One region of the Enterobacter sp. RIT637 genome, then DNA from elsewhere that is predicted to be linked to it. Evidence: predicted binding sites of a transcription regulator. Region 1 holds the regulator's gene; each other region holds the start of a gene.

Region 1 (4,130 bases):
ACCTGCCGGTGAACTGGCGGCCGCCATTAACGCCGCTTTTGGCAGCTTCGCGGATTTCAAAGCGAAGTTTACCGATGCAGCCATCAAAAACTTCGGTTCTGGCTGGACGTGGCTGGTCAAAGAAGCGGATGGCAAGCTGGCTATCGTTTCCACCTCGAATGCGGGCACCCCGCTGACCACCAGTGCTAAACCGCTGATGACCGTGGACGTATGGGAACACGCTTACTACATTGATTACCGTAACGCGCGTCCTAACTATCTGGAGCACTTATGGGCGCTGGCTAACTGGGACTTTGTGGCGAAGAACTTCGCCGCGTAAGAGACTCGCAGAAGGGTTCGCCCTTCTGCGTTTTTACTTATTCCGCCGCGCAGGCGGCTTCTGGCTGTTTACGCCCGGACATCAGCACTAACAGCAGGCCGAGTGCGGCAATAATTGCCCCCATTACCGGCACAAAACTGTATCCCAGACCGCCGGAAATCACCGCCCCGCCCGCTGCGGCCCCCAGCGCATTACCCAGGTTAAACGCACCGATATTCACGGAAGAAGAGAGACCTGGCGCTTCATGGGCGACACGCATCACCCGCATCTGAAGCGGTGGTACCACGGCAAAGGTAGCAGCGCCCCACACGACCATCGCAATCGCGGCACCCCATTCGTTGCGCGCCAGCCACGGGATCGCAATCATGATGACAATCAGCAGGGTTAAAAAGCCTTTCAGCGTACCGCTCACGGAACGATCGGCCAGCTTCCCGCCCAGATAGTTACCGATAGAGAAGCCCACGCCAATCAGCACCAGCATCGCGGTAATAAAGATCGGCGTCGCGTGGGTGATATCGTGCAGCACCGGTGAAATATAGGTGTAGAGCGTAAACATCGCACCGGCCCCCAGCACCGTGGTCAGCAACGCGGAAAGCACCTGAGGACGCATCAGCACCGACAGCTCTTTACGCACGTCAGGACGTTCACCGGCGCTCCCTTTCGGTAAGGAGAAGAACAACGCCACCATCGCCACCACGCCCAGCCCGGCTGTCGCCAGGAAAGACATTCGCCAGCCAATCACTTCACCCAGCCAGGTGGCCGCCGGCACACCGCCTATGTTGGCGATAGTCAGCCCCATAAACATGGTCGCCACCGCGCTGGCCTGCTTGTGCTTCGGAACCACGCTTGCCGCAACAACCGAGCCCAGACCGAAAAATGCGCCATGGTTCAGGCTGGTCAGAATACGCGACAGCATCAGGGTGGTGTAATCCGGCGCAATTGCGGAGAGCACGTTGCCCAGCGTAAAGATCACCATTAAAAATATCAGCGCATTGCGACGTGCGCGGTGCGACAGCAGCAGCGTCATCAGCGGGGCCCCGACCATCACGCCGATGGCATAGGCGCTAATTAACATCCCGGCAGCAGGAATAGAGACGTCCACGCCGCGTGCGATAACAGGCAGTAACCCCATGGGGGAGAATTCAGTGGTGCCAATCCCAAAAGCGCCAATCGCCAGGGCCAGCAGAGGAAAATTGATTTTCATGAGTCAACTCCGGATGCCGTGTCATCAAGCGACACAGAACAAAGAAGTCAAAAGCATGACATCAATCACAAAATTTGAGAAGTTAACATTTTGGCAAAAGATTTTTGCCGGAGAGGTAACAATAGGAAGCAAATGAGGAGGGAGAGGACTCTCCCCCCCGCGTAAATCAATGCAGCGCAGCCGTCAAACCACCGGCAACAATCAATGCCAGCACGATAAAGGTGGTCACCAGCGAAAACTTCAGATCGGAACTCATCAATTTTTCTCCTTTTAATCACCCCACGAAAAGTGAGCTTGCTCATTTTTACACAGTTTACGTCAAAAATCTTCCTGGATTTAAACTGATATCCACTTTAGCTCTTCCCCTTTTCATCAAGATAGGACAAAATTCCACGCTAAATTTATTAGCGTACCGGCCATTGACCCCCTCCTGACGTCCTGTGTCGTTTTCCCGGCGTGTCGCAACTCAAGATTGCGTAATAAGGGTGAGAGAAGGCAAACGTTTACCTTCAAGTTTTTCAGGAGTTTAGGATATGGTCTGGAGTGACATTGAATGGCAACAATAAAAGACGTAGCAAAACGCGCAAACGTTTCCACTACAACCGTATCACATGTAATTAACAAAACCCGCTTCGTCGCGGAAGAGACGCGCAACGCCGTCTGGGCGGCGATCAAGGAGTTACATTACTCCCCAAGTGCGGTTGCGCGCAGCCTGAAGGTGAATCACACCAAGTCGATTGGCTTGCTGGCGACCAGCAGCGAAGCGGCCTATTTTGCCGAAATCATCGAAGCCGTTGAGAAAAACTGCTTCCAGAAAGGCTATACGCTGATTCTGGGCAACGCGTGGAACAGCATCGAGAAGCAGCGCGCCTACCTGTCGATGATGGCGCAAAAGCGCGTCGATGGCCTGCTGGTGATGTGTTCTGAGTACCCAGAGTCCGTGCTTTCTATGCTGGAAGAGTATCGCCACATTCCGATGGTGGTGATGGACTGGGGCGAAGCGCGCGCGGATTTCACCGATTCCGTTATCGATAATGCCTTTGAAGGCGGCTATATGGCCGGTCGTTATCTGATCGAACGCGGTCACCGCGAGATTGGCGTGATCCCGGGGCCGCTGGAACGCAACACCGGTGCGGGCCGTCTGGCCGGGTTTATGAAGGCAATGGAAGAGGCGCTCATCACCGTGCCGGAAAACTGGATTGTTCAGGGCGACTTTGAGCCGGAATCCGGCTACCGCGCAATGCAGCAGATTGTCTCCCAACCGCATCGCCCGACGGCCGTTTTCTGTGGCGGCGATATTATGGCGATGGGCGCGCTCTGCGCCGCCGACGAGCTGGGCCTGCGGGTGCCGCAGGATATTTCCGTGATCGGGTATGACAACGTGCGTAACGCGCGCTTCTTCACCCCGGCGCTGACCACCATTCACCAGCCAAAAGATTCACTGGGCGAAACGGCTTTCAACATGCTGATGGACAGGATCGTCAACAAGCGTGAAGAATCCCAGTCGATTGAAGTTCACCCGCGCCTCATTGAGCGCCGCTCCGTGGCGGACGGTCCGTTCCGCGACTATCGCCGTTAATCGCTTACGGAGCCAGTTATGCTGGCTCCCGTAGCCACTCCCGATTCAACGTTTCGCTGTCTCCCAGATAATCCAGCAGCCAGGCCATCGCAGGCGATACGTCGTTTTGCTGCCAGGTCAGACAGCAGGCCGCATCCGGGAACGGATTTTCCAGCGTTAGCGCTGTCCACTCGCCGGTATCGATACGCGGACGCGCGAAGTGTACGGGCACCATCGCCACGCACAGCCCCGCAGAAAGACAGGTTGCCGACGATTCCCAGTCAGGGGCCACCACGCGACGCTGGTTGTCCAGCAGCCAGGTAATGCGCTTGGGCAGCGAGCGCGAGGTATCTTCCAGCACTAGCGACGGCCAGTTGCGCAGCGTGTCATCGCTGAGAGGGCCTTCCATTGTCGCCAGCGGATGATCGCTGGCGACAACGCAGGTCCAGCTCAGCATCCCCATATCGCGAAACGCATAGCGTCCCCCAACGGGGATCGCCTGCGTGGCCCCAATCGCCATCTCAACCCTGCCATCCGCCAGCGCGTCCCAGACGCCGTTGAACACCTCCTGGGAGACCCGCAGTTCGACATCAGAAAAATGACGATAGAAATCCACGATCATCTGCCGGGTCCGTTCCGGCTTAACGATATTATCCACCGCGATGGAGAGATGGCCGCGCCAGCCGTTCGCGATCTGCTGACACTGCTCGCGGGTGATCTGCATTTTTTTGATAACAGAACGCCCTTCCTTCAAAAACCACGCGCCTGCGGGCGTTAATTCCACGTCGCGATGACGCCGCTCGAACAGCGGAACCGCCAGCCACTCTTCCAGCTGACGCACGGTGTAGCTGATCGCCGAGGGTACGCGGTGTAACTCCTGCGCGGCACCGGTGAAACTGCCGTTACGGGCAACAGCATCGACAACTTCAAGAGAATAATCTGACCACATGTTCTGCCTGCAAAAAATTTGAATGCACTCGACAAATATTAGCGTTTCACAAGCCGCTTTGCACTCCCTACACTCTGCGCCAACGTACACCTGCCTCCTC
Region 2 (4,130 bases), on a different contig from region 1:
AGCGCCTGAAACAGTTAAAAACTTCCTGGACTACTGCCGCGAAGGTTTCTACAACAACACCATTTTCCACCGCGTGATCAACGGCTTCATGATCCAGGGCGGCGGTTTTGAACCTGGCATGAACCAGAAAGAGACCAAAGAAGCGATCAAAAACGAAGCGAACAACGGTCTGAAAAACACCCGTGGTACGCTGGCGATGGCCCGTACTCAGGCACCACACTCTGCAACCGCGCAGTTCTTCATCAACGTGGCTGACAACGACTTCCTGAACTTCTCCGGCGAAAGCCTGCAGGGTTGGGGCTACTGCGTATTCGCAGAAGTGGTTGAAGGTATGGACGTGGTTGACAAGATCAAAGCCGTCTCTACTGGCCGCAGCGGTATGCACCAGGACGTTCCTAAAGAAGACGTAGTGATTACAAGCGTGACCGTCAGCGAGTAATTCGTGGCGACACTCTTTATTGCGGATCTGCATCTGCAAACAGAAGAACCGGCGATTACCGCCGGTTTTCTGCGTTTTTTACGCGGTGAAGCGAAAAACGCCGACGCGCTGTACATTCTGGGCGACCTCTTTGAAGCCTGGATTGGCGACGACGACCCTAACCCGCTGCACCGTGAAATGGCTTCGGCCATTAAAACGCTGGTGGATTCCGGCGTCCCCTGCTACTTCATCCACGGCAACCGTGATTTCCTGATCGGCAAGCGCTACGCCCGCGAAAGCGGCATGACGCTGCTGCCGGAAGAGCAGGTGCTCGACCTCTATGGCCGCAAGGTCCTGATCATGCACGGCGACACGCTCTGCACCGACGATACCGGCTACCAGGCGTTTCGCGCCAAAGTCCACACTCCGTGGATCCAGACGCTGTTCCTCGCCCTGCCGCTGTTTATCCGCAGCCGTATCGCCGCCAAAATGCGCGCAGGCAGCAAAGCCGCCAACAGCAGTAAATCCATGACCATCATGGACGTTAACCCGCAGGCGGTGGTCGACGTGATGGAAAAACACCACGTCCAGTGGCTTATCCACGGGCATACCCATCGTCCTGATGTCCATACTCTGATGACCAACGGCGAACCCGCCCATCGCGTGGTGCTGGGCGCGTGGCACACTGAGGGGTCAATGGTCAAAGTCACGCCGGAAGGCGTAGAGCTGATCGCGTTTCCGTTTTAATCCCTCCTCACAATTCATTCTATTTTTTTGAACGATATCGGCAAATTGTTTCGATTTTAATCAGCCCGTGGTCGGCCTATTATTTATCACATCAGGGCAACATGCCCTATCCCAGACAAAATACTTAAGGAATACGACCATGAAATCCATCAAAACTTTCGTTGCAGTTGCTGCCCTCTCCCTGGTTTCTTTCGGTTCTTTTGCGCAGAGCGTGAGCGCAACCGCCTCTACCCTTGACCGCGCAGAAGCGAAAATTGCCGCGCAGGCCGCCGAACAGGGTGCCTCTTATAAAATTACGAGCGCGAAGGTCGACAACCGCGTTTACATGACCGCACAACTGACTAAATAATCATTGCCGATTGACGAAAACAGACCGCCAGAACGCGGTCTGTTTTGTTATGAATTGATGGCAACAACGGCTCAAGATTTAACCGCGCAACCGTTTTCCTTGCCCGTATAACATGCTATTCTCTGTGCCCTCGAAAGCAGTGTGTTTCGCACCACAGGAGTTTTAAGACGCATGTCTTCCCGCAATAATCCGGCGCGTGTCGCCATCGTGATGGGGTCCAAAAGCGACTGGGCTACCATGCAGTTCGCCGCCGAAATCTTTGAAATCCTGAATGTTCCGCACCACGTTGAAGTGGTCTCCGCGCACCGTACACCGGACAAACTGTTCAGCTTCGCCGAAAGCGCCGAAGAGAACGGTTATGAGGTGATCATTGCCGGCGCGGGCGGCGCAGCACATCTGCCGGGCATGATTGCCGCCAAAACCCTGGTGCCGGTTCTGGGCGTCCCGGTACAAAGCGCCGCGTTAAGCGGTGTGGATAGCCTCTACTCCATCGTTCAGATGCCGCGCGGTATTCCTGTCGGCACGCTGGCGATTGGCAAAGCGGGCGCGGCGAACGCAGCCCTGCTGGCGGCGCAAATTCTTGCGACGCACGATAAAGCATTGCATCAGCGCCTGGCGGACTGGCGTAAAGCCCAGACCGACGAAGTGCTGGACAATCCAGACCCGCGGGGTGCGGCATGAAGCAGGTTTGCGTCCTCGGTAACGGCCAGCTAGGCCGCATGCTGCGTCAGGCCGGTGAGCCGCTGGGTATTGCCGTCTGGCCCGTCGGGCTGGATGCTGAACCTGAAGCCGTACCGTTCCACCAGAGCGTGATTACCGCCGAGATCGAACGCTGGCCGGAAACCGCGCTGACCCGCGAGCTGGCGCGTCATAACGCCTTCGTTAACCGCGACGTGTTCCCGATCATTGCCGACCGTCTGACGCAAAAGCAGCTGTTCGACAAGCTCGGTCTGCCGACCGCGCCGTGGCAGCTCCTGTCCGATAAAAGCGAATGGAATGATGTTTTCGCGATGCTGGGCGAGCTGGCAATCGTGAAGCGCCGCGTGGGCGGTTACGACGGCCGCGGCCAGTGGCGTCTGCGCGCAGATGAAACGGCAGAACTGCCGGACGACAGCTACGGCGAGTGCATCGTTGAGCAGGGCATTAACTTCAGCGGTGAAGTGTCGCTGGTTGGCGCGCGCGGGCACGATGGTCGCACGGTGTTTTACCCGCTGACGCATAACCTGCACCAGGACGGCATTCTGCGCACCAGCGTCGCTTTCCCGCACGCCAATGCCGACCAGCAGGCGCAGGCGGAAGAGATGCTCTCAGCCATCATGCACGAGCTGGGCTATGTGGGCGTCATGGCGATGGAGTGCTTTATCACCCCGTCAGGTCTGCTGATCAACGAGTTGGCGCCGCGGGTGCACAACAGCGGCCACTGGACGCAAAACGGCGCGTCCATCAGCCAGTTCGAGCTGCACCTGCGCGCAATCACCGAGCTGCCGCTGCCGCAGCCGGTGGTGAACAGCCCGTCGGTGATGATCAACCTGATCGGCACCGATCTGAACTACGACTGGCTGAAGCTGCCGCTGGTGCATCTGCACTGGTATGACAAAGAGGTTCGCGCGGGTCGTAAGGTCGGTCACCTTAACCTGAACGACACCGATACCGATCGCCTGAGCGCCACGCTGGAAGCGATCGTTCCTCTCCTGCCGCCGGAATATGCGAGCGGAATTGTCTGGGCACAGTCAAAGCTCAAGTAAGACATCTGCGCCGGGGAGTTGACCTTCCCCTTCCCCGGCGTACAATCCCCGCCCATTGCTGCTGAGTTTTCTTCTGGAATAACCATGAACGATGGAACGGACTATCGCGCGATCCTCGCGTCTGATACCCCTTTAATCGACGTTCGCGCGCCGATCGAATTTGCCCAGGGCGCGATGCCTGCGGCAGTCAACCTGCCCTTAATGAACGACGACGAGCGTGCCGCCGTCGGGACCTGCTATAAACGTCAGGGACCGGACGCCGCGCTGGCGCTCGGCCATAGCCTGGTAAACGGCAAGACGCGTGAGGCACGCATCAACGCCTGGCGGGAAGCCAGCCTTGCCCATCCTGAGGGCTTTCTCTGCTGCGCGCGCGGCGGCCAGCGCTCGCATATCTCCCAGGCCTGGCTGAAAGAGGCGGGTGTCGACTACCCGCTGATCCGCGGCGGCTATAAGGCCCTGCGTCAGACGGCGATTCAGGTGACGATTGAGCAGTCGCAAAAGCCGATGGTGCTTATCGGCGGCTGCACCGGAAACGGTAAAACGCTGCTGGTGAAGCAGCACGCACAGGGCATCGATCTGGAAGGGCTGGCGCACCATCGCGGTTCGTCGTTTGGCCGCACGCTCACGCCGCAGCTTTCCCAGGCCAGCTTTGAAAACCACCTTGCGGTTGAGCTGTTGAAAAAAGACGCCGCGCGCTGGGTGCTGGAAGACGAGGGCCGGATGATTGGCTCCAACCACCTGCCGGAGTGCCTGCGCGACCGCATGGTTGAAGCCCCTATCGTTGTCGTCGAAGACCCGTTTGAAATTCGTCTTGAACGCCTGCGCGAAGAGTATTTCGACCATATGTGGGCGGACTTTTCTGCTGCCTACG
Region 3 (4,130 bases), on a different contig from region 1:
CATAGCGGCTGTGTATAATGCCGCCCGCTTTTCGACTGGAGTATCAACCGTTGTCCAACCCTGAACTCAATCATGAATACTGGATGCGCCACGCGCTCACGCTGGCTCAACGTGCCTGGGAAGAGGGCGAAGTGCCCGTGGGCGCGGTGCTGGTTCATAATAATCAGGTGATTGGCGAAGGGTGGAACCGCCCCATTGGCCGCCACGATCCTACCGCGCACGCCGAAATTATGGCGCTTCGTCAGGGCGGGCTGGTACTGCAAAACTATCGTCTGCTCGATACTACCCTGTACGTCACCCTTGAACCCTGCGTCATGTGTTCCGGCGCGATGGTGCACAGTCGTATCGGTACGCTGGTATTTGGTGCGCGGGATGAAAAAACAGGCGCGGCCGGTTCGCTAATGGACGTGCTCGGCCATCCGGGGATGAACCACCAGGTGCAGACTATCGGTGGGGTACTTGCACCAGAGTGTTCGGGTCTGCTGAGTGACTTCTTTCGAATGCGCCGGCAGCAGAAAAAGCAACAAAAGGCAGAATTGAAGCGGGCGGACGATTAAGTTCGTCCGGTGCGACCACCGGGTAGCTCTGAGCCAGCTGTTTAGCTTCTGCCGCCTCTTTCTCTTTCTCCAGCAGATACCCCACCAGGCTTATCTGATACTTACGAATGTTTTCAACGTAGGCATAGGCTTCATGCCCGCGCGCATAGCCGTACGTCAGCCTGGTGTACCACGGTTTCTGGCTCAGCAGCGGCAGACGCTGTTTTACATCAGACCAGCTGTCCGGGTTACCTTTGGTTTTTGCCGTCAGCGCGCGCGCGTCCAGCATATGCGCATAGCCCATGTTGTAGGCGGCCAGTGCAAACCAAATCCGCTCTTCTTCCGGCACGGTCTCAGGTACTTTGGCCATCATATCCTGTAAATACTGCGCGCCGCCGCTGATGCTTTGCTCCGCGTCGGTACGGTCATTAACACCCAAACTCAGCGCGGTATTTTTCGTCAGCATCATGAGACCACGCACGCCGGTCGGAGAGGTAGCCTGAGTATCCCAGTGGGATTCCTGATACGAGATCGCCGCCAGCAGCTTCCAGTCAATTTCCTGGGCGTATTTTTCGAACAGCGGCTGCAGGTCCGGCAGCACGCTATCAACTGCACGCAGGAAGCTGCGGGTATCGACGTAATCGAAGTCGTCACCGTGGCCGAGGTATTTTTCTTCCAGGCGCGCCAGCGTCCCGTCTTCATTGATGGTGTTATAGAAATCGAGCATGGCCGCAGAGAGGGTCTGATCGTTATCCAGTTGGGTGAACCAGGTCACCGGCTGTTCGTCAGTCACATCCAGCGCCACGGCGATTTCAGGGTGCACGCGCTGGAAAAGGCTGATCGCCACCGAATCCGCAATGGTATAGGCCAGCTTTTTGTCTTTAACCTGATCAAGCAGTTCTGTGGTACCCAGTTTTGGGTCAACCGTCCAGCTCAGGTCAGGAAACTTTTTCTCTTTGAGGGCGCGCAGGTCGTCAATCACGACATGGCCGGGGGCAATCGTCAGCTGTTGCTCATTAATAGTGGCGAGCGAGCGAGGGCGCACGCTTCCCACGCGGTAAACCAGCTGCTGGGAAACAGAGTAGTAGGTCGGGCCCGGCTGGTAGTTCTTGCTGCGCTCGCTGTTGTACACCAGCCCGGCAGCAAGGATATCGGCGTCGTCGTTATCCAGGTCATCGAACAGCTGGCTGATGTTCTGGCGCACGGTAATTTTGAGCTTAACACCCAGATAGTCGGCAAACTGCTGGGCCAGTTCATAATCCAGGCCAATGGTTTTGCCGTTGATGTCGCCGTAAATCAGCGGAGAGGAGAGGGTACTGACGCGCAATTCCCCCCGCTCCTGAATGGCGGCGATACGGTTTTCGGCTTTACCGAACCAGGGGATAGAAGGCCAGAGGGCCACTGCCAGCAGCAACGTAACAATGCCGATGAGCAGATAATTAATCTTTAATTTTTTCAATTAGTTAATTCTCTGCGACGCCGGTTGCCTCAGTGTGCTGTAGCCATGTTAAGAATAAGGTTTGCCATTGAATGAGCGGCATTTTGCGCAAAGTTACGCCACTTGGCAACAAATTAGAGAGACAGGTCACACCTATTGTTAAACCGCTGTGCAAATTTTATTTCGACGCAAACGGTTTCGTCGGCGCTCAGGATTCTCTATAATGACGCCCGTTTTCCCCCCTTGCGCACACTGTAAGCGCCCCGGCGCTTCGAAGACGAGAGACTTATGATGGAAATTCTGCGTGGTTCGCCTGCACTGTCTGCCTTCCGTATTACCAAACTGCTGGCACGTTTTCAGGCGGCCGACCTTCCGGTAAGCAATATTTACGCTGAGTATGTCCATTTTGCTGACCTGAATGCCCCCCTGAATGCAGAGGAGCGCGTACAGCTGGAACGCCTGCTCAAGTATGGTCCAAGCCTGAGCAGCCATACGCCAACCGGCAAACTGATCCTCGCGACGCCGCGTCCGGGTACCATCTCCCCCTGGTCTTCCAAAGCCACCGACATCGCCCACAACTGTGGTCTGAGCCAGATTAACCGTCTGGAGCGCGGTGTGGCTTACTATGTTGAAGCCTCTACCCTGAGCGACGCGCAGTGGCAGGCGGTTGCGGCTGAACTGCACGACCGCATGATGGAGAGCGTATTTGCCTCTCTCGACGACGCGCAGAAGCTGTTCTCACACCATCAGCCTGCGCCGGTACAGAGCGTAGACCTGCTGGAGCAGGGCCGTCAGGCGCTGATTGACGCCAACCTGCGTCTCGGCCTGGCGCTGGCAGAAGACGAAATCGACTACCTGCAGGATGCGTTCGTTAAGCTCAACCGCAACCCGAACGACATCGAACTCTACATGTTCGCGCAGGCTAACTCTGAGCACTGCCGCCACAAGATTTTCAACGCCGACTGGATTATTGACGGCGAACAGCAGCCGAAGTCGCTGTTCAAAATGATCAAAAACACCATGGAACAAACCCCTGACCACGTGTTGTCTGCCTATAAAGACAACGCCGCGGTGATGGAAGGTTCCGAGGTGGGCCGCTTCTTCGCCGATCGCGAAGCAGGGCGCTATGACTTCCATCAGGAGCCCGCGCATATCCTGATGAAAGTGGAAACCCACAACCACCCGACGGCGATCTCCCCGTGGCCGGGTGCGGCGACCGGCTCCGGCGGTGAAATCCGTGACGAAGGTGCGACCGGTCGTGGCGCTAAACCGAAAGCGGGTCTGGTCGGTTTCTCCGTATCCAACCTGCGTATCCCGGGCTTTGAACAGCCGTGGGAAGAAGATTTCGGCAAGCCTGAGCGCATCGTGACCGCCCTGGATATCATGACCGAAGGCCCGCTGGGCGGCGCGGCATTCAACAACGAGTTTGGCCGTCCGGCGCTGAACGGTTACTTCCGTACCTATGAAGAGAAAGTGGACAGCCACAACGGCGAAGAGCTGCGCGGCTACCACAAACCGATCATGCTGGCGGGTGGGATCGGCAACATCCGTGCCGATCACGTGCAGAAAGGCGAGATTGTCGTCGGCGCGAAGCTGATTGTGCTCGGCGGCCCGGCGATGAACATCGGTCTGGGCGGCGGCGCGGCTTCTTCTATGGCCTCCGGCCAGTCTGACGCGGATCTCGACTTCGCCTCCGTGCAGCGCGACAACCCTGAGATGGAGCGCCGCTGCCAGGAAGTGATCGACCGCTGCTGGCAGCTGGGCGATGCCAACCCGATCCTCTTCATCCACGACGTGGGCGCGGGCGGCCTGTCTAACGCCATGCCGGAGCTGGTGAGCGACGGTGGCCGCGGTGGCCGTTTCAACCTGCGCGACATCCTGAGCGACGAGCCGGGCATGAGCCCGCTGGAAATCTGGTGTAACGAATCCCAGGAGCGCTACGTGCTGGCGGTTGCGGCTGATCAGCTGCCGCTGTTTGACGAGCTGTGCCGCCGCGAGCGCGCGCCGTATGCCGTCATCGGTGAAGCGACCGAAGAGCAGCACCTTTCCTTAAGCGACACCCACTTTGACAACCAGCCGATCGATCTGCCGCTCGACGTTCTGCTCGGTAAAACGCCGAAGATGACCCGCGACGTAACAACTCGCAAAGCGGCGGG

Evidence for each region. Region 1 encodes PurR, which represses purine synthesis genes. Its sites were predicted from a motif close to CANGCAAACGTTTGCNTG; they were not measured.
Region 2: the regulator PurR is predicted to act here: its motif matches at 1,598-1,615, upstream of purE (5-(carboxyamino)imidazole ribonucleotide mutase).
Region 3: the regulator PurR is predicted to act here: its motif matches at 2,160-2,177, upstream of purL (phosphoribosylformylglycinamidine synthase).

Annotation. Positions count from the first base shown of each region.
Region 1 covers NZ_JAIHAZ010000001.1:461,876-466,005, reverse strand. Annotated here, with positions in the region: gene sodB (superoxide dismutase [Fe]) at 1-319, shown strand, start outside; gene K5E19_RS02260 (MFS transporter) at 357-1,523, opposite strand; gene K5E19_RS02255 (YnhF family membrane protein) at 1,690-1,779, opposite strand; gene purR (HTH-type transcriptional repressor PurR) at 2,077-3,102, shown strand; gene punR (DNA-binding transcriptional activator PunR) at 3,119-4,030, opposite strand.
Region 2 covers NZ_JAIHAZ010000013.1:18,611-22,740, forward strand. Annotated here, with positions in the region: gene ppiB (peptidylprolyl isomerase B) at 1-439, shown strand, start outside; gene lpxH (UDP-2,3-diacylglucosamine diphosphatase) at 443-1,165, shown strand; gene K5E19_RS17225 (YdgH/BhsA/McbA-like domain containing protein) at 1,305-1,514, shown strand; gene purE (5-(carboxyamino)imidazole ribonucleotide mutase) at 1,686-2,195, shown strand; gene purK (5-(carboxyamino)imidazole ribonucleotide synthase) at 2,192-3,259, shown strand; gene mnmH (tRNA 2-selenouridine(34) synthase MnmH) at 3,344-4,130, shown strand, end outside.
Region 3 covers NZ_JAIHAZ010000004.1:241,119-245,248, reverse strand. Annotated here, with positions in the region: gene tadA (tRNA adenosine(34) deaminase TadA) at 51-557, shown strand; gene mltF (membrane-bound lytic murein transglycosylase MltF) at 445-1,995, opposite strand; gene purL (phosphoribosylformylglycinamidine synthase) at 2,263-4,130, shown strand, end outside.